Linked DNA regions of Gemmatimonas sp.. Each later gene encodes a partner of the first gene's protein in a complex. Links are inferred from orthologs where the notes say so. Each region holds a gene or a part of one and is shown on either strand. Other genes may lie near its edges.

Region 1 (10,511 bases):
TCTGGTACGAAGTGGAGGGCACCGAACTGCTGGGACGATGCCTGCAGCACGAAATCGACCACCTGCACGGCCGGTTGTTCACCGATCGACTCAGCCTGCTCAAGCGTCGCGCCGCGATGCGCGAGTGGGAGTACCAGAAGGCGAAGTACCCGAAGCTCCTGCGCGTGCTCCCCGTCGGCGATCTGCCGAAAGAGCGCGACGCCACGACATCCGACTCGAAGACATAACCGGAGACCGCCCCACCCGTGCGCATTCTCTTCTGGGGCACTCCCGATTTCGCCGTTCCGCCGCTCCGCGCGCTGATTGGCGAAGGACACGACGTGGTCGGCGTCGTCACGCAGCCCGACAAGCCGCGCGGCCGGTCGCGCACGCAGCTCGACCCGTCGCCGGTCAAACGTGTCGCGCTCGAAGAAGGCATTCCCGTGCTACAGCCCGAGAAGCCGCGCGGGGATGAGTTTCTCGACGCCATGCGGGCCCTCGCGCCCGATGTGTCGGTGGTCGTCGCCTACGGCTGTATCCTGCCCAAGGCCGCGATCGACCTGCCCGCCCTCGGCACGCTCAACATTCACGGGTCCATCCTGCCCGCGCTGCGCGGCGCGGCGCCCATTCAGGCGGCGATTCTCGAAGGCCTCACAGAAACGGGCATCACGATCATGCAGATGGTGCCCGCGCTCGATGCCGGCGACATGCTGCACGTGCTCCGCACGCCCATCCAGTCCGACGAGACGTACGGCGAGCTGCACGACCGACTCTCCGAACTCGGTGCTCTGGCCATCGTACAGGCGTTGGCCATGATCGACGCGCAGATCGTGCAGCCGATCGCGCAGGACGACGCGCAGTCGACCTACGCGTCGAAGATCGATCGCGATATGGCGCGTCTGGATTTCACCTGGTCGGCCGAGCACGTGTCGCGCGTGACGCGCGCCTTTGATCCGCGACCGGGCGCCTTTGCCAGCCTGCGCGGCGTGGAGACCAAGCTGTTCAGCGTACGCGTGGTCGGAGACGGTACGAACGACGAACTCGACGAGCCCACGTTGGCGAGCCCGCCAGGCACGGTACGCTCGGCAACCGACGACGGGCTGCTGGTCCGCTGCGGCGAAGGCGCCGTGCGATTCATGGATGTCCAACCCAGCGGCAAGCCACGCATGACCGCCGCCTCGTTGGCGCGTGGCCGTGGCGTGTCGGCGGGCGATCTGCTCGAGCCCGCGTGAGAAACCGCGTGAACACCGTATGATGGCCGTCGTGAAGAAGAAGCCACACAACATGCTTGGCATCACCGAGTCGCGTGCGTCAGCGGCCATGGTGCTGGCCGACCTGCGCAATGGCGCCATGCTCGATGCCGCCTTCGAACGCTACGTCGCTCCGCTCGATGCGCGCGATCGTCGCTGGGTGCAGGAGCTGCTCTGGGGCATGCTGCGCACGCGCAATCGCCTCGACGCGATTCTCGCCGAGCGCGTGCGCGGCGGTATCGCCAAAATCGATGTCGATGTGGCCGATCTGCTGCGGCTCGGCGCCTATCAGCTGCTCAGCATGGGCAGCGTGCCGGCCTATGCTGCCATCGGACAGACGGTCGAGCTCACCAAGCGTCGGCATGGCATCGGCGCCAGCAAACTGGTGAACGCCGTGCTGCGTCGCATCGATCGCGAACGCGAGACGATCGAGCCGCCAGTGCCGAACGAACCGCTGGAAGCGCTGGCGCAGCGCTATTCGCATCCGCGCTGGGTGATTTCGCGGTGGGTTGATCGCTGGGGCATGGAAGACACCGAGCGGCTGTTGGCGGTGAATAACGAGCCCTCGTCGATCACCGTGCGAGCGTACGGCGTGGATCGCGTGCAACTCGACGGCATGCTCACCGGTGCCGGCGTCACCACGCACGACGTGCCGCTCGTACCCGACTCTATCCGCCTCGGACCGGGGGTGGCGCTCACCGAGCTTGGCGCATTCAAGCAGGGCGCGTTCTTCGTGCAGGATCCGGCCGCCACGCTGGTGGCCACCTACGCCTTTGTGCCCGAAGGCGGCGTCGTGGTCGACCTCTGCGCGGCGCCGGGGGGCAAGGCGCTCGAGCTGTCACGTCGCGCGCGGCTGGTGTTCGCGGCCGACGCCAAGATGGCGCGCGTGGAACGCATGCTGACCGGCTTTGGCCGACTCGACGCCACAAACCTTGTCCCCATCGTGTGCGACGCCCGCCAGCCCGCCATCGGCGAGGCCGATGTGGTGGTGATCGATGTGCCGTGCACCGGCACCGGCACCTTCCGCCGGCACCCCGACGCGCGCTGGCGGCTGCGCATGTCCGACTTCGCCGTGTTGCCGGCGCTGCAGCGCGAAATTCTGCTCGCGGCCGCCGCGATGGTGAAGCCGGGCGGATTGCTGGTGTATAGCACCTGCTCGCTCGAACTCGAGGAGAACGACGACCAGATCGAGTCGTTTCTGGCGACGCACAAGGAGTTCACGTTGGAACCACCGCCGGCCGGCACGGTACCGGAGGAGGTGTTGGACAACGGACTCCTCCGCGTATTGCCGCAGCAGCACGGCACCGACGGCGCCTTTGCGGCGCGGTTGCGGAGAGCGCTGTAATGGCCTCGGCGAAGAAGCCCGGTACGCGTACAACGCGCGGACCGATGTCGAAGACAACGCGCACGTGGCTCATTCGAGGTGCCGTGGCGGCCCTCGCGGGTCTCATCCTCGGCGGTGCCGGCGGCGTGGTCACCGTGCGCACGCTCGAACCGGGACGCGCCAACGCGGTGGACTCGGTGCAGGCGGTGCTGGACAGCATCGCCCGCGGCACGATCCCCGAGCCCACGGCCGCGGAACGCGACGTGGAGTCGAAGCGTCAGGCTGACAGTGCGTCACAAGCCGCACAAACGGGCGACAGCGCCGTCAAGGAAGAGGTGCTGCTGCCAGTCCCAGATGTCGTCGGGCTCGAAGAAGGCCCGGCCCGCGACAAGCTGCTCGAAGCCGGGCTGCTCGTGGGCGATGTGCAGTTCCGTGCCAGCAGCAGTCCAGCCGGTATCGTGCTCGCCACGACGCCGCCCGGCGGCAGTTTGCTCGCATCGAGCGGCACCGTTTCACTCGTGATCAGCGATGGACGTTCCCCCGCTGACACGCTGTTCACCCCTCAGCGTCATCCCGCTCCATGACCGTTCGCATTGCCCCCTCCGTACTCAGCGCCGATTTCCGCAAACTTGGGCAGGAAATCGCCATGTGCGACGCCGGCGGTGCCGACTGGATTCACGTCGACGTGATGGACGGTCGCTTCGTGCCGAGCCTGTCGTTCGGCGTGAAGGTGATCGAAGCGGCGCGTCGTTCCAGCTCCAAGGTCATCGACGTGCATCTCATGGTCGTCGAGCCGGAGAACTATTTCGACGACTACGTGAAGGCGGGCGCCGATGTGCTCACCATTCACGCCGAAGCCGCCCCGCATCTTGACCGGCAGATTTCGCGTATCAAGTCGCTGGGGTGCAAGGCCGGCGTCGCACTCAATCCCGCCACACCGCTGTCGGTGATCGAGGAAGTCGCGCACATGGTGGACCTGGTGCTCATCATGAGCGTGAATCCGGGCTACGGCGGGCAGCAGTTCATCGAGTACTCTGTCGACAAGATCGCGCGCGCGCGCCTGTTGCTCGATCAGGCCAACAGCAACGCCGTGCTCGAAGTCGACGGCGGCATTTCGCGCGATACGATTCATCGCTGCTGGGAAGCGGGCGCCGACACATTCGTGGCCGGCAACGCAATCTTCGGCGCGGCGAATCCGCAGGCGGAAATTGAAGTACTGCGCAGTCTCTGTGTGGAGCAGGTATGACGGCCAAACAACAGTGGCTCGTGGTGCTCGGTATCGTGGCCGTGCTGGTGGGCGGCGCATTCACCGCCTCGCACTTTCTGAAGGACGAACTCACCAGCGTTTCGATCGGCTCCGACGCGCCGGGCTTTGCTGCGAAGACGCTCACGGCCACGCCGGCCATGAAGACGCTTACCGATTATCGCGGCGACGTCGTGCTGCTGAATATCTGGGCTACGTGGTGCATTCCGTGCCGCACCGAGATGCCCAGCATCGAAGCCGTGCATCAGGCGCTCGGACCCAAGGGACTGAAGGTCGTGGCCGTGAGCGTCGACAACGAAGGCGAGCAGCAGAAGATCCTCGATTTCGCGAAGGAGTTCAAACTGACCTTCGAGATGTTGCACGATCCGGACGGTTCGATCCAGAGCATTTACCGAACCACGGGCGTTCCCGAAACGTTCGTGATCGGTCGTGACGGTGTGATCCGCAGGAAGATGATCGGTGCGGAAGACTGGAACTCCGAAGGCAATCAGCGACTGCTCTCGTCGTTGCTGGCCGAACCCAAGCCGTAGTGAGTCAGGTCAGTCGCGTGGCGTGGCCGAACGTCGTGCGGGCGCTCTCCGCCATCGTACTCGCGGTGGCGCTGTGGCTGTACGTGCATGCCGTGCATGTCTGACATCGCGTCTGGTATCGCCTGTGATAGCGCGCCGCGCCGCGTGCTCGGCATCGAGACGTCGTGCGATGAGACGTCCGCGGCCGTGGTGTTCGGTACGCCAACCGACATGCGGCTCGAGTCGCTGGTGATTCTCTCGCAGGACGTGCATCGGCTGTTCGGCGGCGTGGTGCCGGAGATCGCGAGTCGTCAGCATCTCACCGGCATCGTGCCCGCCGTACGCACCGCGATGTCCGACGCCAACGTGTCGTTTGATGATCTCGACGCGATCGCGGTCACGCACGCGCCGGGACTCGTGGGAGCACTGCTGGTGGGCACGAGCTACGCCAAGGCATTGGGCTACACGCACAACACACCGGTCGTGCCGGTGCACCATCTCGAGGGGCATCTGTTCGCGACGCTGCTCGAACACCCCGAGGCCAAGCCGCCGTTCACGGCGTTGCTGGTGAGTGGCGGGCACACACTGCTGCTCGATGTGGAAGCCTGGGGCCGCTATCGTTTGCTCGGCCAGACGCGCGACGACGCCGCCGGTGAAGCATTCGACAAAGTCGCCAAGCTGCTCGGCCTGCCGTACCCGGGTGGTCGCCCGCTCGAAGAATTGGCGCGCACCGCCGATTCGCCCGTGCACAAGCATCCACATCGCTTCCCGCGACCGATGCTGCGCAAGTCGGCCGAGCCGGGCGACGACGATTACTACGACTGTTCGTTCAGCGGTCTGAAGACCGCGGCGATGTACGCCGTGCGTGACGCCGAGAAAGCGGGTGTACTCGACGAGCAACGCGCCAGCATCGCGCGCGGCTTTCAGGATGCGCTGATCGAAACACTCGCCGAAAAGGTGGCGCGCGCCGCGCGTCGCTATCGTCGCACCCGGGTGGTGCTGGGCGGCGGTGTGGCGTGCAACCAGGCGCTGCAGGAGGCGATCCGCGAGCGGGTCGCACCGCGCGGCACCGTGTTCGCGCCCATGCCACGACTGGCCACTGACAACGCCGCCATGATCGCCGCCGCTGGGCTGTTCCGGTTCGAGGCCGGCGAGCGGGCCGATTCCACGATGACCGCACAAGCATCGCTGCCAATTCCCGGTATCTTTTCGTAAGCCGGTAGGTATCCGCACTCCCTACCCCCTACTCCCTACCCCTTACTCCTCTGTGCATCCCATCATCCACCACCCCACGGTCTTCAAGTTCGGCTTTCTCGAACTGACCGGATTCGGACTCGCCGTCCTTATGGCGTTCGTGATCGCGCAGATCGTCTGCCAGCGCGAGTTCTGGCGCCGTGGACAGAATGCGGAAGCGGAGGCGATGCCGGACATTGTGCTGGCGGCACTGATCGGCACGCTCATCGGAGCGAAGACGTACTACGTGGTGCTCACCGGCGACCCGTCGGCCTTCTTCAGCCGCGGCGGCTTCGTGTTCTGGGGCGGCTTTATCGGTGCCGTCGGTCTGTGCTACGCGACGATCAAGTACAAGAAGCTGAGCTTCCTGAAGATCGCCGACGTCTGCGGGATCGGCATCGCCGCCGGCTACGCCGTGGGTCGCACTGGCTGCTGGGCGGTGGGGGATGACTACGGTCGCCCGTTCAACGGCTTCTTCGCCACGCAGTTTCCCGAGGGCGCCCCGCCAAGCACCGCGGCCGTGATGTCGCAACAGTTCGGCGTCCAGTTCCCCGCCGGCACGAACATGTCGGATGTGATCGCGGTGTATCCCACGCAGCTGTATGAGACGATCATGGGCTTCGTGATGTTCGCGATCCTGTGGCGCTTCCGGAAGCACGCAAATCTGCCGGGCTGGCTGTTCGGCCTGTACTGTATTGTGGCCGGCATCGAGCGGTTTATCGTCGAGTTCTTCCGTGCGAAGGATGACCGGTTGGTGATGGGATTCTCGACGGCGCAGATCATCGGCATTGCGATTCTGACGATCGGCGTGGCGTTGATGGCGGCGAGGACGAAGCGGAGTGGCCCGCTGGCGACGGCTTGACTTTTAGCTCATGGCTCATGGCCCATCGCCCCACGGCCTTTTAGCCCATGGCTCATGGCCCATCGCCCATGGCGCAAAGCCCATCGCCTTTTAGCCCATGGCTCGTGGCCAATGGCCTTTTAGGGCTGTGGGCTGTGGGCTGTGGGCTGTGGGCTGTGGGCTGTGGGCTGTGGGCTGTGGGCTGTGGGCTGTGGGCTGTGGGCTGTGGGCAATGGGCAATGTGCTTTGGGCCATGAGCCGTGGGCGTAAAAGCCGACTCGGGTGCTCCCCATTGCGGACGGTGGCGGGTGATGTGTATACTCCAACACACGCTTTGAGAACCATTCTCATCTAATGCCGTGGCCCAGATTCAGCTCCCTACCCTGCAGTCGCAAAACACCTCCGCCGCACGGACAACGTGCGCGCTGAACGCGTGTCCGGCAGGGACTCGGGTCACCGTCGTGGACATCGAATGCTCAGGTGACGAGGCCTGCCGCCTTCGCGCGCTGGGCTTTTGTGAAGGCACCAGCGTCAACGTCATCGACGCGCGCGATGCCATGCTCCTCGAGGTGCGGGGTACCCGCCTCGCGCTCGGTTCGGCGCTCACGGCCGGCATCACCGTTCAGCTCGTCAACGCGCGCTCGTAGCGCGACTGGCGAGGCGCCCGACACGCGGCCGGTGCGCCGCGTCTGCGTCAGGATCCGGTGAGTACTCTGCAGAGCCCCCTGTCGCCCGACGATTCGGCGATTGTCCCCCCACATGCCGGCGGCAGCGCGCTCAGCGAAGCCGGCCGTGAGTCGATGCGGGTTGCCATCATCGGCAATCCCAATACCGGCAAGACCACGCTCTTCAACGCCCTCACCGGGCTACGTCAGCGCGTCGGAAATTTTGCCGGCGTCACCGTCGAGCGGGTCGAAGGCGGGTTCAAGGGCCCTGACGGCCGCCGTGTGACCGTACTGGACCTTCCGGGCAGTTATTCCTTGTCGGCGGGCTCACCCGATGAGCAGGTGGCTCTGGAGGTCCTGCTCGGTCGCGATGCCGACCGCTGGCGTCCCGATGTCGTGCTCGTGGTCGCCGACGCGTCGCACCTCGAGCGCAATCTTTTCCTGGCCAGCCAGGTCATCGAGCTCGGCGTGCCGGTCGTGATTGCGCTGAACCAGTTTGATGTGGCCGAGTCGGAGGGACTGCGGATCGACATACCGGAGCTCATCCATCAGCTCGGTGTGCCGATCGTGCCCACCGTGGCCAAGCGCGGTGAAGGGCTCGAACCGCTCAAGAAGGCGCTCGTCATCGCCGCGGGACTGCCGGCTCCCACGCGACAGTTCTCGCTCCCCGAGCCGGCCCAGGACGCGCTCGCCCCGCTCGAGGCCTGTCTCGTGTCCGACGGGCTCTCGGCCGTTGCCGCGCGCATGGAAGCGCTACGACTGTTGGGCATGCAGCGGGTCGGTCCGCATCTCGATCGCGTGCCGGGCCTCGCGGAAGCCATCACGGCCGCCTCGGACGAACTGCGCAGCGTTGGGTTCGTGCCCACTCGCCTGGAATCGGAAGTGCGCTACGCCTGGATTGCGCAGGTTATCGAGCGCACCGTAACGCGGTCACGGCCGGCCGGCTACAACGTGAGCGACCGCATCGACCGGTTTGCCCTCCACCGCGTCTGGGGACCGCTCATCTTCCTCGTGCTCATGATGATCGTTTTTCAGGCGGTCTTTTCGTGGGCCACGCCACTAATGGACGGCATCGAAGCGATCATCGCCGCCGCCGGCGGCGCGGTGGGCAACACGCTGCCCGAGGGCGACCTGCGTTCGCTCATCGTGGACGGCGTGTTTGCCGGTGTCGGCTCGGTGCTGGTGTTCTTGCCGCAGATCGCGATTCTGTTCACGTTCATCGGCCTGCTCGAACACTCGGGCTACATGGCCCGCGCCGCGTTCCTGATGGATCGCATCATGCGCCGCGTGGGCCTGCACGGGAAAAGCTTCATCCCGATGCTGTCGGGGTACGCCTGCGCCGTGCCCGGCATCATGGCCACACGCACCATCGAAGATCCGAAAGATCGCTTGGCCACGATCATGGTCGTGCCCCTCATGAGCTGTTCAGCCCGACTGCCGGTGTACACGCTGCTCATCGGCGCCTTCGTGCCGGCGACGTCGATTTTCCCGGGGCTCACGCTGCAGGGCGCGACGATGCTGTTCATGTATCTGCTCGGCACCGTGGTCGCCCTCGCCGTGGCCGCGATCTTCAAGCGCACGCTGCTCAAGGGTCCCGTGCGCCCCATGATTCTCGAGCTGCCGCCATATCGTTTTCCAAGTCTCAAGTCATTGGGCGTGTCGGTCGTGCAACGCTGCCAGCTGTTCCTGCAGCGCGCGGGTACCGTGATTCTGGCGCTCTCAATCGTACTCTGGGCGATGGCCACCTATCCGAAGGCCACCGTGGATTCGTCGCTGCCCGCAGAAACACAGCAGGAGCAACAGCTCGAGCATTCGGTGCTGGGCCGCATCGGTCACGGCATTGAACCGTTGGTGCGCCCTCTGGGGTATGACTGGAAAATCGGCGTCTCGATTGCCGCCAGCTTCGCCGCCCGCGAAGTGTTCGTTTCCACCATGGGCACGATCTACGGCGTCGGCACGGAGAGCGAGCAGGCACTCACCGAGCGACTGCAATCAGAGCGCAATGCCGTCACCGGCGAGCGCGCCTACACACCGCTGATTGCGGTTGGTCTCATGGTGTTCTACGTGTTCGCGCTCATGTGTATCAGCACGATCGCGGTCACGGTGCGTGAAGCCGGCGGCGGTCGCATCGGTTGGCAGTGGGCCGGCCTGCAGTTCGCGTACATGCTCGCGTTGGCGTGGGGCTCCGCGTGGCTCGTCTACGTGGGCGGAACGGCACTGGGTCTCGGAGGCTCGCGATGATGCCCGAACTGAACACGCAGCTGATCGTCGTCGCGCTGATCGTGGCCGGCGCGCTGTTCTTCGTGGGGCGACGCGCGTGGCGCTCGCTGGCTGCGGCGCGCAAACCAAAGAGCGGCTGCGGATCCGACTGCGGCTGCGGATAACGTCGCGCGGCAAGACGCGTTAGCGAAGTTCGGCGGCGATGCCGGTCCAGGCGTCATCGGCCGCCGCGAACACACCACGCACCGTCTCCACCCATCGCCGCCAGTCGGCGATGCGCGTGTCGAGCGCGCCACCGCGCAGCGCATCACCCGCCAGTCCCATGATCTCGATGGCGGAAAACACGGGCGCTGCTTCCTCTTCGAGGGCCGCTTCCACGGCGCGCTGCTCGGCTGGATCACCGGGGGCTTTTGACGCCGCGATCTCGGCGATGGCCCGTTCAATCTCCGTGGTGAGCGTGCGGGCATCGAGCAGCATCACCTGACGCGCTGGATCGCTCACGCCTTCCACCGAGCGGCGCGCGGCCAGGAACGGCGCGAACCAGCGATCATGCGCGGCGACTGGCGTGCCGCGCGACGAACCGAGCGACTTGAGTCCGCGCGTGAGCTCGGGCATCGCACAGGCGCGATCGAGCAGCTGTAACCCGAGCGGCCGGAGCTGATCATCGCCGCTGAGCTCCAGCACGTCGTTGCTGACGAGATACACGGTGAGTGACGACGCGCCGCCGGCGATGCCCTCGATGCCACTCAGCGACAGTCGCCACGGCGAGGCATCCAGCCAAGCCAGCACGAGCGTCTCCTGATCGAGCGTGACACTGGCCGACGCGTCGATCTCGCGACCACGCACGATGCCGACGACGCGCGCCTGCGCCGTGATGACCGAGGTCATCAGGCGAGGATCGCGGACACGACGGCGTCGGTGTCGGCGAGGTTGGTGAACACGGCCGCAGGAGTGTGCGCGGCCAGATCATCTGTGCTGTATCGACCAGTCGCCACACCGATTGCGCGCACGCCGAGCGAGCGTCCGCAGTGAATATCCGCGGGCGTGTCACCGATGATCACCATGCGGTCACCGGCGATGTCGAGACCGAGCAGGTCGAGGGCGCGACGCTGCGCGACCGCGGGCAGTTGCGGACGCTCTTCATGATCGCATCCGAAGGCATTCACCCGGAACTGGTCGAAGTCGACCTGCACCGCGTTCAGCTTGGCACGGGCTCCACGCTCGAT
Region 2 (10,611 bases), on another replicon or contig:
ACGTTTCGCGTGCGTGGCGACACGGTGGAGATCTATCCGGCGTACGAGGAGCAGGCAGTGCGCCTCGAGCTGTGGGGTGATGAGATCGAGCGCATCTCCAAGATCGACCCGCTCACCGGCGAAACGATTTCGACGCTCGAGCGGATGGCGATCTACCCGGCCAAACACTTCATCACGAACCGACCCACGATCGAGCGGGCGAGTATCGCCATTCGCGAGGAGCTCGCCGAGCGCTTGGCCGAGCTACGCACGCAGGGCAAGTTGCTGGAAGCGCAGCGGCTCGATCAGCGCACGAACTTCGATCTCGAAATGCTGGCGGAAATCGGTACCTGCGCCGGCATCGAGAACTACTCGAGGCACATCAGCGGGCGCGCGGCCGGCGAACGACCAGCCTGCCTGCTCGATTACTTCCCCGACGACTACCTCGTTGTGGTCGACGAGTCGCACGTGTCGCTGCCACAGATTCGCGGGATGTACAACGGCGATCGCGCGCGCAAGCTCACGTTGGTTGACTACGGATTTCGGCTACCCAGTGCGCTCGACAATCGACCGCTGGTCTTCGACGAGTTCATCCAGCTGGTACCGCGGCTCGTGAATGTCTCGGCGACGCCTGGGGAATTAGAGCTGCAACTCTCGGAAGGCGTGGTCGTCGAGCAAGTCATCCGCCCCACGGGCCTCCTGGACCCAGTCCTGGAAATTCGTCCGGTGAAGGGGCAGGTGGACGATCTGCTTCACGAGATTCGCATTCGCGAGCGCAAGGGCGAGCGGGTGCTGGTCACCACGCTCACGAAGCGGATGTCGGAAGATCTTACCGATTATCTGCAGCAGGTGGGTGTTCGGGTGCGATACATGCACTCCGATATCGACGCCATCGAGCGCATGGAAATCGTGCGTGGGTTGCGCCTCGGTGAATTCGATGTGTTGATTGGCATCAACCTGCTCCGCGAAGGGCTCGACATGCCCGAGGTATCGCTGGTGGCGATTCTTGACGCCGACCAGGAAGGCTTCCTGCGCAGCGATCGGTCGTTGATCCAGACGATCGGACGCGCGGCACGCCATTTGAACGGTATGGCGATCCTGTATGCCGACCGCATCACCGGGTCGATGCAGCGTGCCATCGACGAAACCGATCGCCGTCGGACGATTCAGCGTGAGCACAACGAGAAGAACGGGATCACCCCGCACGGCGTCCTGAAGAGCATCGATGATGTCCGGTTGATTACGCGGGTCGCCGATGCGCGCGCGCCGCACGAGGAGGCCACTCCGACCACCAAGCGATTGGGTGCCGAGAGCGCACCGCGGTCGCGTGAGGATTTGCAGACGCTCGTGGGGGAGCTGGAAGTCGCCATGCGCGAAGCGGCGATCGCCCTCGATTTCGAGGCAGCAGCTCGACTGCGCGACCAGCTCTTCGAAGTCCGCACCGCGCTCGGAGAGAAGCCGGAACAGGCGCGCGGCAACACGGCCGCTCCCAAGCGCCCCCCCGGTAGCGCACCGATGCGGCGCGCCGGAGGCAAGCGTGGCCGCTGACTCGCTCGGGTACTTGCTGGGGCGAGGCGCTCCGCGGGCCCCGGATCGGGATTCGCTGGAGGCGTGGGGGCGGGCACTCGGGGCGGTACTTCCGCGTCCGGTCGTAATCACGCTCGAGGGTGACCTCGGAGCGGGAAAGACCACACTGGTGCGGGCGATTTGCGTCGGGATCGGCGTCTCCGCCATCGAGGCGGTGACGAGTCCGACATTCTCGATCATCCAGCAGTATGACGCGCCTCGAGGCCCGGTGATCCACGCCGATCTGTATCGCTTGCGGTCGGACGCGGAACTGGAGATGCTGGGGTGGGATGAGGTGGTCGAGAGCGCGCCGGTCCTGCTGGTGGAGTGGCCTGATCGCGCCGTGAATACGTTGCCGCGTGACAGGATTCACGTGGTGCTCGGTCATGATCCGGAAAACGCGAATCGACGGTTACTCCGCATTCACGCGCCGACGATGCGCTGAATCTGCCGGTATGTCGGGATCGGGGTCGCGCCGGTGACCGTCCGGCGGACGTCGTCGTCATGGAATGGTGGAGCACCGCATGTCGGTCGGTGTCTCCCGCATCCCTCGCATCATCGCCATGCCCGTCGCCGGCCTACGCGTCTCGTACATTCGTCTGGCCGAAGTGATCTCGGCGTTGACATATGCGCTCGATCTCACCGAGGGACAGCGACCAGGTCACACGCTCCGGACGGCGCTGATCGCGATGCGGCTCGGTCGGGAGTTGCATCTTGATGACGAGACGATGGGAGCGCTGTACTACGCGGCGCTCTTGAAGGATTCCGGGTGTTCCAGCAACGCCGCACGCATGTCGGCGCTGTTCGGCAGCGACGATCAGGACGTGAAGCGCGACATGCGTCTGGTCGATTGGCACGATCGCTGGAGGCTCGCGATGCGTACCGCGAAGAACTGCGGCGTCGGTCGGAATCCGCTCGCCCGCGTGTCGCACTTCTTGCGTATCGCGCGCACGCCGTCGATGACGCGTGAAATCATCCAAACGCGATGCGAACGCGGCGCGCAGATCGCGCTCGTACTCGGATTCCCGGGGGCCACGAGCGAGGCGATCGCCCATGTCGACGAGCACTGGTGTGGCCTTGGTCATCCGGTCGGACTGGCGGGTGACGAGATCCCGTTGCTGTCGCGCATCTTGTTGATTGCGCAGACGCTCGAGGCGTATTGGAGTGAGAACGGTATCGATGCCGCGATCGACATGACTCGTCAGCGGCGAGGCCGTTGGTTCGATCCGCGACTCGTCGATCTCGTCGCTCCGTGGAAGCGCGATCGTACCTGGTGGGCTGTGCTCGCCGATAGCGCGAACCTCGAACAGGCGGTACTGACGCTCGAGCCGGGTGGTATTCCACTGCACGCCACCGACGAACGGCTCGACAGCATCGCGTATGCCTTTGCCGCGGTGATCGACGCCAAGACGCCGTACACCGCTCGGCATTCAACGAACGTCGCGCGCTATGCGGTGGGAATCGCCATGTCGATGGGGGCCGACGCCGACATGTGCCGTGATACCCTCCGTGCCGGCCTGTTGCACGATATCGGCAAACTAGGCGTCTCGAATCGAATTCTCGACAAGCCGGCCAAGCTCACCGACGAAGAGTTCGGGGAGATCCGGAAGCATCCGCGATGGACATGGGAGATCCTCGAGCGCGTCAGCGCGTTCAACGGATTCGCCCAAGAGGCCGCGCAGCATCACGAGCGACTCGACGGCAAGGGGTACCCCTGGAAGCTGGATGCCTCGCAGCTCGGACTGCTGTCGCGTGTACTGGCGGTGGCCGACGTGTATGAGGCGCTCACGGCCGATCGCCCGTATCGCGCCGGGTTGGAGGTGCCGGTCGTACTCGACATCATGCGTCGAGATCGGGGTACCGCCTTCGATAGCCAGGTGTTCGACGCAGCGGCGGCGCTGGCCGAACGCGGCACCTTCGCGGTGCTTGCTGAGGGACGTGAGGACCCGTTCCCCCAACTCCGTCAGGAGCCCGCCAAGTTTACCCGGATTGCCAGCGTGGCGTAGCGATCAGTCCCGGGGGGAACGCTGGCCGCGACGGCGCGTACTCGGCGCCGACTTGACGCGACGGAGGGCTGGGGATCGTTCGGTGGGCGCGCTAGACTCTGTGTATGTCCGCACGCGTGTTCCCTCAAGAGTCATTGGCGTTCCCGTCTGCACGGTTGCTCGTGCTCGAGTCCTCGACGACTGCCGGCTCGGTGGCGCTCATCGCCGATGGAGCGCTTGTCGCGATGCACCCCGTCGCCATGGGTGCCGGGCGTGAGGATCAGCTCTTCCCGGCGGTTCAGGCGCTTCTGAAAGCGGCCGACATGCAACCGCAGCATCTCACGGGCGTCGTCTGCGGAGAAGGCCCGGGAAGCTTCACGTCGTTGCGCATCGCGGCGTCGCTGGCGAAGGGGCTGGCCCACGGAGCGTCGCTGTCGCTGTTCGCCGTGTCATCGCTGCTCCTCGCGGCGGCGGACGCAAGCGACGCGCTGCCGGCCGGCCCCGCGGTGGTACATGGAGATGCTCTGCGAGGCGAGCGTTACGTCCTCGACGTCAGGTTTGACGAAAATCGCCGTGTGCAGGCGCAGTCTGCGCTCCAGCGCATGACACTGGAACAGCTCGACATGCACGTGGCAGGACGTCCTCGCCTAGCCGTGCTCTCGTCGCCCGTGGCGGAGCTCGAGACTCAGGTCGTAACACCGTGGTCAGCGCACCTGTTGCGGGTGGTACCGCACGCGTGGACCCGTGTCGTACCGTTGGAGAGCTGGGAGCCACAGTATGGGCGCCTGGCGGAAGCGCAGGTGAAATGGGAAGCGTCGCACGGTGCGACATTGCCCTCCCTCGGCGTTTCATGACTACGCCACTTCTCGCGATCCGGCCCACCAAGGCCGATGATGTGCCGGCGATGGCGTCGATCGAAGCGCTCGCGTTCAGCGACCCCTGGCCGTCACGGTCGTTTCACGAGCTCTTGGTGCATCCCTTTTCGCGAATGATGACCGCCGTCGATGCGTCGGGTGGAGTCGTTGGATATTGCATCATGCTGCAGGCCGCCGACGAGGCGGAGATCGCCAATATTGCGACGGCCCCTGGGATGCGCCGACGGGGGGTCGGGGCCCGGCTGCTGGACGATGCGATCGCGGCGGGGACTGACGCCGGGGTCGCCGCCATGTTCCTTGAGGTGCGCGAGTCAAACGCAGCCGCTCGCGCGCTCTATTCGTCCCGTGGATTTGCGGCCGTCGGGCGCCGCCGAGGGTACTACCGACACCCCGTCGAGGACGCCCTTGTGCTGCGTCGCGACGCCATGGCGTCCGAATAGCCCCGCGTGCGGCTTTCGGGTTTGGTTTGGTCAGAGGACCCTCCTAGCTTATCCGACACCCATTACCATCGTACTTCGAGGAGGCACCATGAGTCGCAGCCTGAACAAGGCCATTTTGATTGGCAACGTCGGGTCCGATCCCGAAATCCGCACAGTCGGCACTGGAACGCGCGTCGCGCAGTTCTCGCTTGCCACGAGCCGCAACTGGACGGACCAGAGTGGCGCGAAGCAGGAAAAGACGGAGTGGCATCGCTGCGTCGTCTGGAACAGCGCACGCGGCTCGGGTCTGGCCGACGTGGTGGAGAAGTACGTGAAGAAGGGCGAGAAGATCTACGTCGAAGGCGAGATCGAGTACCGTCAGTGGCAGGACAAGGACGGACAGACCCGGTATACCACCGAGATCAAGGTCAAGGAACTGATGCTCCTCGGCGGTCGCGCCGGCGGTGGCGGCGGCGACGAGATGGACAGCGCGCCGCGTCGCACGGCGGCCCCGGCAGCGCGTCCGAAAACGGCGGCTGCGCCGTCAGCGGGCAAGGAAGAGTTCGGAGATTTTCCGGGCGCGCTGGAAGACGAAGACGACGATCTGCCCTTCTAAATCGCCGCAGGATTCATGGTGCCCGCCGTCAGGAACTCCTGACGGCGGCAAATGTGATGATGCCGACCATTGCCGTGATGCCCCCGCCGTTACGCGCGTCCGTCGCAGGCGTCTCCGGTGTGGGCACCTCGCATGCAGTTATGCAAGCGAGTCGAGGGCCCTCCAGCGCCCCGGGCGGGGGCGCGAAGTCTTTCCACTGTGAGGCTCGCTAATGCGCGCTGCAAACCAGCCGCAGTCGTCTACGGCCATCGAATCCCACCGGGCGTTGCAGCCGGTGTATCGCATTTTCGTGGCACTGCTGTCGACGCTCGCTCTCTTGCTCGTCTGGCGTCCTACCGTCGTGCACGGTCAGGAAGCAGAGGGTCGTATCGTGTCGGCTTCCGATTCGACGCTCGATCAGATCAAGGATTCTGCCACGACGACGCACGTGGTGCGGGCCGGCGAAACCCTCTGGGGAATTGCCGCGCGGTTCTACGGCGATGGCCATCAGTGGCCCGCGCTCGCGAAGCGCAATCGGATCTCGACGACCGGGCCGGCTCCGCTTCAGGTTGGCATGCGGCTCAGCGTTCCAGCGTCGCCCACCGTTCGTGGCGCGAAGGCGGCCGCGATGGCGGCGGCACCGGCAGATTCCACGGTGCCAAGTGTTGCCCTAGCCAAGGCGGGTGAGGGCACGTTGCCGCCTCCGCCCCCGGCTCGCCCGTCGGGCTCGCTGTCGGCGCAGACCGCCGGTAAGCGCAATGCCGCGGCCGGAGCTGGCGCCGCCAAGGGTCGGGCCCCCGCTGCCGCCGCCAAGTCGGCGGCCGTGGCGGCGATCGACACCGTTACGAAGGCGTCCGTCGAAGCGGATACATCGCGGGTGAATTTTCAGCCGCAGCATTCGAGCGAGCTGATGATGTCGCGGAAGGGAACGCGCATTGGTCTGGTCGATCTCGAGACGCAGGAAGCGTCGCGCAAGAGCAGTGAAGTGGAGACGGTTTTTCACCGCGATCTCCCCGACGCTGCGGAAGCGGAACGCCGGACGCGCGCTGTGCTTCGTCCCAACACCCCCGCGCCCCGGCAGGCCGAGTTCGACGCGGCACCGTTCGTCGTGCTGCAGTCGGAGCTAGCCAAGTCCGGTTCGATCTTGAAGCGAGTGGGCTCGCCTGCGACTGCGGAAAGCGGATACCCGCAGCGGGCAATCATGACGGACCAGATCGAGGTGCGTCCACCGGCTGGTGTCGCCTACACCGTGGGTCAGCGGCTCGTGGCGGTCACGACACCGGCTGCCGCCGACAAGCAGTCGATGATCGCTATTCCGGCGGGCATCATCGAGATCGTGCGGGTCGAGGCCGGCAAACCGGTGCTGGCCGTGCTCAAGCGGCAGTCCGGTCGGGTTGAACAGGGGCAGCGGCTCCTGCCGTCGACCGGCTCGTCCGCTCCGTGGCTGTCTGTGCAGAAGCTCGCCGAGCCCGATGTGAAGACCAGCGTACGGTGGATCGATCCGCACGAGCTGCAGCCCACGCTGCAGAGCTTCCTGATGCTTGTCGCCGGTACGACGCAGGGCGTGAAGGCCGGCGACGAATTCGGGCTGTATCGCAGCGGCACCAAGGAGCAGCCGTCGCAAGAGTCCCTGGTGGCGACGGTGCGCGTGGTACGCAGCGAGTCGGGTGGCAGTTCGGCGGTGATCATGCGCCAGTATCAGTCGGATATCGGCGTTGGTCTCGCCGCCCGCCGAGTGGCCAAGGCGCCCTGACGCGTGGCCTGAGGTGACCGCGCGCGACGTGATCGGCGTCGCATCGCTCCCAACTCGATTCTGTACTCGCACGCGCCGAGGCCCCCGTGGGCGTCGGCGCGTGTGTACATTGGGACATTGTGCGTCTCAGACAACCCCTTGGCGAGACGCGACGACAGCGGATTTCCCCATCGGATGAGGAAACGAACGGCATGGCAAAGACGGTCGTGGTGACGGGTGGTGCAGGCTTTATCGGATCCCATGTCGCGGACAGGTTTCTGGCCGAGGGCTGGGAGGTCACCATCCTCGACGACTTGTCGAGCGGACGTGAGGAGAACATCCCGTCGGCGGCGCGCTTTGTGCGCGGCGACATCACCACGCCCGAAGCGGCCGCGCTGATCCGCGATGGCAAGTTCGACGTGATGTGTCATTTGGCCGCGCAGATCGATGTGCGCCGCAGTGTGCTCGATCCCGTCTACGATGCCACGCGCAACATTCTCGGCACGCTGAACTTGATGGAAGCCGTCCGTGCGGGCGGCCATCCCACTCGCACCATTCTGTCGTCGACGGGCGGCGCGTTGTACGGCGATTTCGATCCGCCGCCGAGCGCCGAATCGAACAGCAAGGATCCCGAAGCGCCGTACGGCATCGCGAAGTTGTCGATCGAGTACTACCTCGCGTACTACGGGCGCGTGCATGGACTCGACAACGTCGCGCTACGATACGGCAACGTGTACGGTCCGCGTCAGGATCCGCATGGTGAAGCGGGCGTGGTGGCGATCTTCTGCAACCGCCTACTTGATGGTCGCGCGTTGACGGTATTCGGCGACGGCGAGCAGACGCGTGACTACGTCTACGCCGGTGACGTCGCCGGAGCAAACTTCGCAGCGGCGACCGTCGATCTTCCGCCGCGTGGCCGTCTCGATGCTCGCGCCTTCAATATCGGGACGTCAATCGAGACGTCGGTGAATACGCTGGCGGAAACGTTGCGTACCGTCTCGTCGGCGCATTCGCCGATCGACTACGCGCCAGCGCGAGCCGGTGAGCTCGCCCGCTCCGCACTGAACACCGCGAAGGCACAGGCCGTGCTGGGTTGGACGCCCAAGGTCACGTTGCGCGAAGGACTTGAGAACACCTATCGGTTCTTCGCCGATCGTCGTGCGCGCCTGGAGCAGCAGGCGTGACGGCGGTGGTCGGACTGTTCGCCGCACTGCAGCTGGCGAGCGAGAAGGACGCGTTGCCGTCATCGATGCTGGGCATGCTGATCAACAGCGATCCCGTTACAAAGAGCGTGTTGGCACTGTTGGTGGTGCTGTCGCTGATTTCATGGGCGATCATGTTCTCGAAGTGGCGCGGATTCAAGACGGCCGAGACCAACGGCCGGGCGTTTGTGGCCGACTTCGAGCGCGCGCGCGGCATGGACGACGCGATGCTGTGCGCGCAGCGGGCCAAGCCCAGTGCGTTCACGGCGGTTTTCGCGCGAGCGGTGTCGTTCCTGAACGACACCAAGCCGGCACTCGGCGCGACCAATGATCGCACGGCGCGGTTGTCCGGCTCACAGGTGGAAGCGTTGCGGCTCGTGCTCGACGCCGAAGGGTCGAAGGCGCGTGAAGATCTCGGGCAGTACATCCCGTGGTTGGCGACGGTCGGCAGCGTGAGTCCGCTGATTGGCCTCTTCGGCACCGTCCTCGGCGTGATCGAAGCGTTCGTCGGCATCGGCCAGAAAGGTTCGGGCAACATTCAAGCGGTGGCGCCAGGTATTGGTACTGCGCTGATGGCGACCGCAGCGGCACTCGCGGTCGCGATTCCGGCGGCGTTCGCGTACAACGTGTTTGCGTCACGCCTCAATCGCTTCGACGACGCGCTTGAAGGTTTCGGCTCGGAACTGATCGCGCTGATGGTGCGCGAAGGGCGGATCTGAGGATGCGCCGCGGCCGCCGTCGGGAGCGCGCTGGCGTGAACGCTGAGATCAACGTGGTGTCGCTGATCGACGTGATGATGCTGCTGATGATCATCTTCATGATCACTGCACCGATCATGCAAGGCGGCGTGGATATCGCGCTGCCGACGGCGGATGTCGCGCCGCTGGAACCGAAAAACGGACTCGTGATCACGGTCGATCGGCGTGGGCAGATCTTCATCGACGAGACCAAGCTCTCGTTCGACGAGTTCGCGGGAAGCATCAAGGCGTTGTCGGACAAGAAGGGCGGCGGTGGCGTGTATCTGCGTGCCGACGAGGCCGTACCGTACGGGACCGTGGTGCGCATCGTCGCCGCGATGAAGGCCAAGGGCATCACGGATGTCGGGCTCGTCGCTGAACCGGACGGCGATCGGTGAGCCTGTCGCGCACGGCGACTGGGCCGACGACGCTCGGCCGCGGCATCGCGTTCTCCGCGGTGGTGCACCTCGCACTCGTGGCGGCGGCCATCTGGTGGGGCACGCGTGCCGAGGCGCCGCGTCCGCCGGTGTACCGCGTAGAGTTAGTGGGTGCACCGCCTGGACCGCGACAAGCCGGTGTGGTGACTCCCGCCGCGCAGCCGTCGGCGCAGGCCCCGGATATCGCTGGCGCCGAGCGTGTGCCGGAAGAGAAGGTGATCCCGAAGCCCTCGACCGCCAAGAAGGTTTTGCCGTCGCCCAAGGCGACGCCCTCGACATCGCGCACCAAGACGGCGGGTTCGAAGACCGCATCGCCGACCGCGTCGAAAGCCACTGCGGCGCCTAAGGCTGGTGCTGGCGCGCAGGGCGGCAAAGGGGCGGATGTCGCGAACCTGAGCATTCGCGGGATCGACTTTCCGTATCCCGGGTATCTGCAGAATATCGTCCGGCAAATCACGTTGAACTGGACGCCGCGCCGTGTGTCCGCATCGCTCGTGTCGGAGGTGAAATTCACGATCCGTCGCGACGGCTCGGTGATGGCCATCGAAGTCGTGAAGGGATCGGGTGATCGTATCTACGATCTCGATGCGATGGGTGCGGTTGAAGCGGTTGGTTCCACGCGCGGATTCGGCCCGCTTCCTCAGGGATGGACGGACGACGTGCTGATCGTGTATTTCACGTTTGACTATGCCTTGCGACCCAACTGACCGCATGCTCCAGATGAAGGTTCTTTCGCTGCTGCTTCGCGCGCGGCCTATGCTTGCCGGTGCGCTGCTGGCCGTTGGCACGACGGTGCCGTCGCGCGTAGTAGCGCAGGCGCAACCGCCGGGTGTGAGCCTGAGCACGCGCTACGTGGCGGGGCAGAAAACGGCGCTGATGGTGCTGCCGGTGAAGGGCGTGAACGGCGACTCGGTGGCAACGATCCTGTCGCGGGATTTCGACTACAGCGATCGCTTCAACGTGGTATCCACGTCGAGCGCGCCGGTGGTGAACGGACCGCCCAATTACGCGCTGTTTGCCAAGCTCGGCGTGGATGGCATCGTGCAGTCCACGCTGCTACCCTCGGGATGGGTGCGAGTCGCGT

What was found.
Region 2: the proteins of tsaD (region 1) and tsaE are in contact, whole or in part, in a crystal structure (PDB 6N9A), measured with the Thermotoga maritima proteins. The link is inferred for Gemmatimonas sp. from one-to-one orthologs. Residues at the interface, in WP_004082750.1 of Thermotoga maritima: Cys10, Asp11, Arg49, His50, Leu82, Gly84, Gly135, Gly136, Glu154, Thr155, Leu156, Asp157, Asp158, Ser159, Glu162, Asp165, Lys166, Arg169, Leu170, Tyr175, Lys213, Thr214, Leu217, Tyr218, Gln221, Arg222, Asn324; in WP_004082108.1 of Thermotoga maritima: Leu37, Gly38, Lys46, Lys57, Val59, Lys60, Ser61, Thr63, Phe64, Thr65, Leu66, Met67, Val69, Pro71, Tyr82, Arg83, Leu84, Asp86, Asp88, Phe89, Asp93, Ile128, Asp130, Glu131, Arg134.

The regions. Positions count from the first base shown.
Region 1 is NZ_JANPLK010000051.1:124,458-134,968, forward strand. The notes cover bases 3,593-6,492. They hold tsaD (tRNA (adenosine(37)-N6)-threonylcarbamoyltransferase complex transferase subunit TsaD), read left to right. Parts: upstream 3,593-4,443; coding sequence 4,444-5,541; downstream 5,542-6,492. Other genes in these bases: rpe (ribulose-phosphate 3-epimerase), read left to right, coding at 3,593-3,799; RMP10_RS14095 (TlpA disulfide reductase family protein), read left to right, coding at 3,796-4,347; RMP10_RS14105 (prolipoprotein diacylglyceryl transferase), read left to right, coding at 5,594-6,421. Also shown: def (peptide deformylase), read left to right, coding at 1-227; fmt (methionyl-tRNA formyltransferase), read left to right, coding at 246-1,211; 16S rRNA (cytosine(967)-C(5))-methyltransferase RsmB, read left to right, coding at 1,231-2,574; RMP10_RS14085 (PASTA domain-containing protein), read left to right, coding at 2,574-3,137; more of rpe, read left to right, coding at 3,134-3,592; RMP10_RS14110 (FeoA family protein), read left to right, coding at 6,760-7,047; feoB (ferrous iron transport protein B), read left to right, coding at 7,105-9,306; RMP10_RS14120 (FeoB-associated Cys-rich membrane protein), read left to right, coding at 9,303-9,449; RMP10_RS14125 (hypothetical protein), read right to left, coding at 9,469-10,173; RMP10_RS14130 (HAD hydrolase-like protein), read right to left, coding at 10,173-10,511.
Region 2 is NZ_JANPLK010000043.1:123,644-134,254, reverse strand. The notes cover bases 254-3,253. They hold tsaE (tRNA (adenosine(37)-N6)-threonylcarbamoyltransferase complex ATPase subunit type 1 TsaE), read left to right. Parts: upstream 254-1,516; coding sequence 1,517-1,990; downstream 1,991-3,253. Other genes in these bases: RMP10_RS11775 (HD domain-containing phosphohydrolase), read left to right, coding at 2,070-3,253; uvrB (excinuclease ABC subunit UvrB), read left to right, coding at 254-1,527. In the rest of the region: more of uvrB, read left to right, coding at 1-253; more of RMP10_RS11775, read left to right, coding at 3,254-3,551; tRNA (adenosine(37)-N6)-threonylcarbamoyltransferase complex dimerization subunit type 1 TsaB, read left to right, coding at 3,656-4,384; rimI (ribosomal protein S18-alanine N-acetyltransferase), read left to right, coding at 4,381-4,845; ssb (single-stranded DNA-binding protein), read left to right, coding at 4,934-5,440; RMP10_RS11755 (LysM domain-containing protein), read left to right, coding at 5,652-7,172; RMP10_RS11750 (NAD-dependent epimerase/dehydratase family protein), read left to right, coding at 7,364-8,335; RMP10_RS11745 (MotA/TolQ/ExbB proton channel family protein), read left to right, coding at 8,332-9,072; RMP10_RS11740 (biopolymer transporter ExbD), read left to right, coding at 9,075-9,488; RMP10_RS11735 (cell envelope integrity protein TolA), read left to right, coding at 9,485-10,234; RMP10_RS11730 (hypothetical protein), read left to right, coding at 10,239-10,611. UniProt on the Escherichia coli protein: Required for the formation of a threonylcarbamoyl group on adenosine at position 37 (t(6)A37) in tRNAs that read codons beginning with adenine.